DNA from 2 places in the Ruminiclostridium herbifermentans genome. Region 1 is predicted to be linked to the other one. Evidence: predicted binding sites of a transcription regulator. Region 1 holds the regulator's gene; the other holds the start of a gene.

The links. Region 1 encodes HrcA, which represses chaperone genes, less so after heat shock. Its sites were predicted from a motif close to TGTTAGCACTCNNNNNNNNNGAGTGCTAACA; they were not measured.
Region 2: EHE19_RS03685 (co-chaperone GroES) is a predicted target of HrcA. The motif match lies at 1,031-1,061, and genes of this name have one in related genera.

Annotation. Positions count from the first base shown of each region.
Region 1 covers NZ_CP061336.1:2,205,939-2,208,152, reverse strand. Annotated here, with positions in the region: gene grpE (nucleotide exchange factor GrpE) at 1-223, opposite strand, end outside; gene hrcA (heat-inducible transcriptional repressor HrcA) at 253-1,308, opposite strand; gene EHE19_RS09170 (DUF7847 domain-containing protein) at 1,705-2,214, opposite strand, start outside.
Region 2 covers NZ_CP061336.1:834,253-836,466, forward strand. Annotated here, with positions in the region: gene EHE19_RS03680 (tetratricopeptide repeat protein) at 1-885, shown strand, start outside; gene EHE19_RS03685 (co-chaperone GroES) at 1,088-1,372, shown strand; gene groL (chaperonin GroEL) at 1,394-2,214, shown strand, end outside.

The sequences.
Region 1 (2,214 bases):
ATTCAGCAGCTATACGTTGAACTGCATTTTTATACTCCTCACACTGAAGGTTCTTTTCCTCAAGTTTTGCTTTTAATTCCTCAATTTCAGTATTAACTGAATCTGTTTGACATTCCTCACCGCAATTACTAGATGAATCAGAATCACAACTGTTATTTGCTGTTTGCTCATTTTCATCTATATTAATTACTTCTTCATCTTTTGAATTAATATCTTTTTTCATTATCCAGTATTTACCTCCTTAATTTTTAACTATCCATCACCCAAGAGCCGTAATATCTCTTGATTAATTTTATTTCTTATAAAGTTCATTGAAGAAACAACCTTTGAATACTCCATTCTTGTAGGGCCAATAATGCCTATAGTACCTATTACATGATCTCCAACACTATATGAGGTTGTTACTAAACTGCATTCCTTTATACCTTCTATATTGTTCTCATTGCCAATCTGTATTACTATATCATTATTATTATATAAAGTATTAACAAGAATGTCTGAAATTAACTTCTTCTCATCAAGTATATTTAAAAACTCTTTTGCCTTCTGAACCTCTCTAAATTCAGGAAAGTTCAATATATTTGTAGTTCCCTCCAAATATACCTCAGGATGATCAATTGTTTTAATCAAGTCTTCAATACCGTTGAGAATTGGATTAATAATACTATGAGGTATAGAAATAAATTTCTCAACCTCAAACCTAATATCATTTGATGCAAGCATTTTAAGAGTATATCCTCTTAGCTTATCATTTAACAAATTTGATATTTGAATTAAAGAATCAGGAGTAATTCTATCATCAACTCTTACTAAATTATTACGTACAATATTTGTGTCTGTAACAATAATAACAAGAGCCTTTCCTTGTTCAATAGGAACAACCTGTACTGCTTTTAATGCAGATTTTTTTGAATGAGGAGTCAATGCCATAGTAGTATATTTTGTAAATTTTGACATTACTACTGAAGCATTTCTTATAAGCTGACTAAGTTCATTAATTTTGACGTCCATAGCATTTTTTATGTTTTCTATATCATCTTGTGAAAGTTCATTAATCTGCATTAATTTGTCTACATATAGCCTATAGCCCTTATCCGATGGAACCCTGCCAGCAGAAGTATGTGGTTGTTCTAAAAAACCCATTTCCTCTAAATCAGCCATTTCATTTCTAATGGTAGCTGAACTTAGACCAAGTTCATGCCTTTTGGCAATAGTTCTCGAACCAACAGGCTCAGCTGAAGTAATGTAATCATCAATAATGGCTTGTAGTATTCTAAGTTTTCTATCGTCAAGCAGCACGTTTATCACTCCCTTTGCTTCCAGCATTTTTTACTTTGTTGTTAGCACTCTAAGTTATTGAGTGCTAATTTATATATTAAAAATACCATTAGCCCTTGTGTTTGTCAAGTACTTTTCCAATAATTATTGCTATTTTTTGATAAAGGAGTTAATATTCCGCTTCTTAAAAAATAATCTAGTATATAGGTTTATATACTAATTCAATGATTTGTATAAATAATAAGTACTAGAATTATGTAAATTATGGTAAATGACATTTACTCATCCTTATGCTTGTGCCGCTAAACCCACATCATAAAAAACCATACTCTTTGGAATATAAATAATTGATAAAAATAACCTTGCTCTACATAAGACGTAGAACAAGGCTATAATGGCAAAAATCATACTTCTTTGCTATTGCTTTTACTCAATAGGATTATTTATCTGCTGGAAATTATCAGCTGAATAAAATCTACCTGTCTTAGCGCGATAAATTTCAAAATAGTAAACTATCAAAACAAAATTTGCTAATCTACTAATTACAGATGATATTACTACACCAACAAATGGGAAAATGCCCAATATAGAACCAGCTATACCACCACCTAGTGAAATTAATATAGTAATACCTAATATTGGCCAAAAGCTGCCATTAACTGTTTTGAAGGAATTTTTCAATCCCTCAATAATTCCGCTATCCTCTACACAAACTGCTGGGAACCACAAAATCATATAAATTCCTAAAGCAATATTTCCTACTATGAATGCAAAGTAGAAAAGTAACATTAGCAGTATACCTGCGATAGTTGAAACTAATGCCGCAATAACAGAAGCTATAACCACAAGTATAACTAAAACTAAAACTAATCCAATACTTATAGCAATGCTTAGCAAACCAAACTGTATATATCTTCCTATATATTTTGACATACA
Region 2 (2,214 bases), 1.4 Mb from region 1:
CTTACTTTAGCTTTATTAGAACAGCGCAGCTATGAACGTGCAAACTATGTTGGAATGACAGTCAGACTTATAGATAAATATAATATGTTTGCAAATTGTTTATGCTTATATGTGCTTTCACATGAAAAGAAACACAAAAAAGTAAAGAGATTTTTAGAGACATTAACTTTAGGGAATATAGAATGCAGAGAAGATCTTCTCTGCGCCGTCACAACATTAATAGTGTTTAATAGAGCTGACGAACTTATTATTCTTTTGGAAATGTATATAACGCAATATTCTGATCAGCTCATTTTTTCTGCGTTATTATTAGGATATGCTTTTACTCGAAGTGTTGAGAATTTTGAAAAAACTTATAGAATTCTAGCATCATTGGGTAAAGATAATATTGAACTTATGGCATGGTTAGAAGACATCAAAGGTTATATATATTCAAATGCCATAGATGATGAAAGTATACATGTAATTGATGAATATTGCAAAGTATATACAATATGTCAAGAAGTCAGGCACCCCATGTACGATCCCTACAGGTATCGTAAAATATATTCTCAGATAAGTGAGCCAAAAACAAAGATAAGTAAAAAGTACTTGCCTATTATTGAATGTGCAATAAATCATAGGGAAATAATGTATATTCAATCTTATAAGAAGGAAATAATATGCATATTAAATGATTGTATAAGCCATACTAAAAAGCCTCTTGATATATCTAAATGCAATGTGGAGGCTTATGCTGCAGCATTGGAATACAATTATTGCATGTTATATTATATTGAATGTGAGAAAGAAGAACTAATTCAAAAATATAACATTTCACTAGTTGCTTTTGAAAAAGCATTGAGGGAAGTAAAATTGAACTTTAATAATAAGATATTATATTAATAATATAATTGCTTAAATCAGAAGCAAATTGAAGAAAAATCCACAATTTGCTATTGCAATCTTTAATCATTCCCCAATATAGCTATTTTTATTGATATAGAATGTTTGAAAATATTCTATGCAATAGATATTATAATAACATGATAATTAGCACTCGGCAATGGTGAGTGCTAACAGATACAAAATTTAGGGAGGTAAAACAATGATAATAAAACCATTAGGTGATAAAGTAGTTATTAAGATGCTTGAGTGTGAAGAAACTACAAAAAGTGGTATAGTATTGCCAGGCAGTGCTAAGGAAAAGCCACAAGTTGCTGAGGTCGTTGCGGTAGGACCAGGCACAGTAGTAGATGGAAAAGAAGTTAAAATGGAAGTAAAAGTTGGAGACAAAGTTCTTACAAGCAAATATTCCGGAACTGAAGTAAAGCTAGACGGTGAGGAGTATACTATAGTGAAGCAGGGAGATATTCTTGCTGTTGTTGAATAATTAAATAGGAGGCATTAAAAGATGGCAAAGGAAATAAAATTCGGTGAAGACGCTAGACGTGCACTTGAAAAAGGTGTTAATCAATTAGCTGATACAGTAAAAGTTACACTTGGACCAAAGGGAAGAAATGTTGTTCTAGATAAGAAATTTGGCTCACCTTTAATTACAAATGACGGTGTTACTATAGCTAAAGAGATTGAGCTTGATGATAAATTTGAAAACATGGGTGCTCAGTTAGTTAAAGAGGTTGCTACTAAGACTAACGATGTAGCTGGTGATGGTACTACTACTGCAACTCTTCTTGCACAAGCAATAATCAGAGAAGGTATGAAAAACGTTGCAGCAGGTGCTAACCCAATGATTTTGAAGAAGGGTTTACAAAAGGCTGTTGATGTTGCAGTTGCTGGGATAAAAGCAAATAGCCAAAAAATTAAGGGAAAAGAAGATATAGCAAGGGTTGCAACTATTTCTGCTAATGATGAAGTAATTGGAAACCTTATTGCTGATGCAATGGAGAAAGTAACAAATGATGGTGTTATCACTGTTGAAGAATCCAAGACAATGGGCACAAACCTTGAAGTTGTTGAAGGTATGCAGTTTGACAGAGGATATTTATCAGCATACATGGTTACTGACACAGATAAATTAGAAGCTGTTCTTGAAGATCCATATATTCTTATAACAGATAAGAAAATTACAAATATTCAGGATATACTCCCAGTTCTTGAACAAATAGTTCAACAGGGAAAGAAACTCTTAATTATTGCTGAAGATGTTGAAGGAGAAGCTTTAGCTACTTTAGTTGTTAACAAATTAAGAGGTACATTTACTTGCGTAGCTGT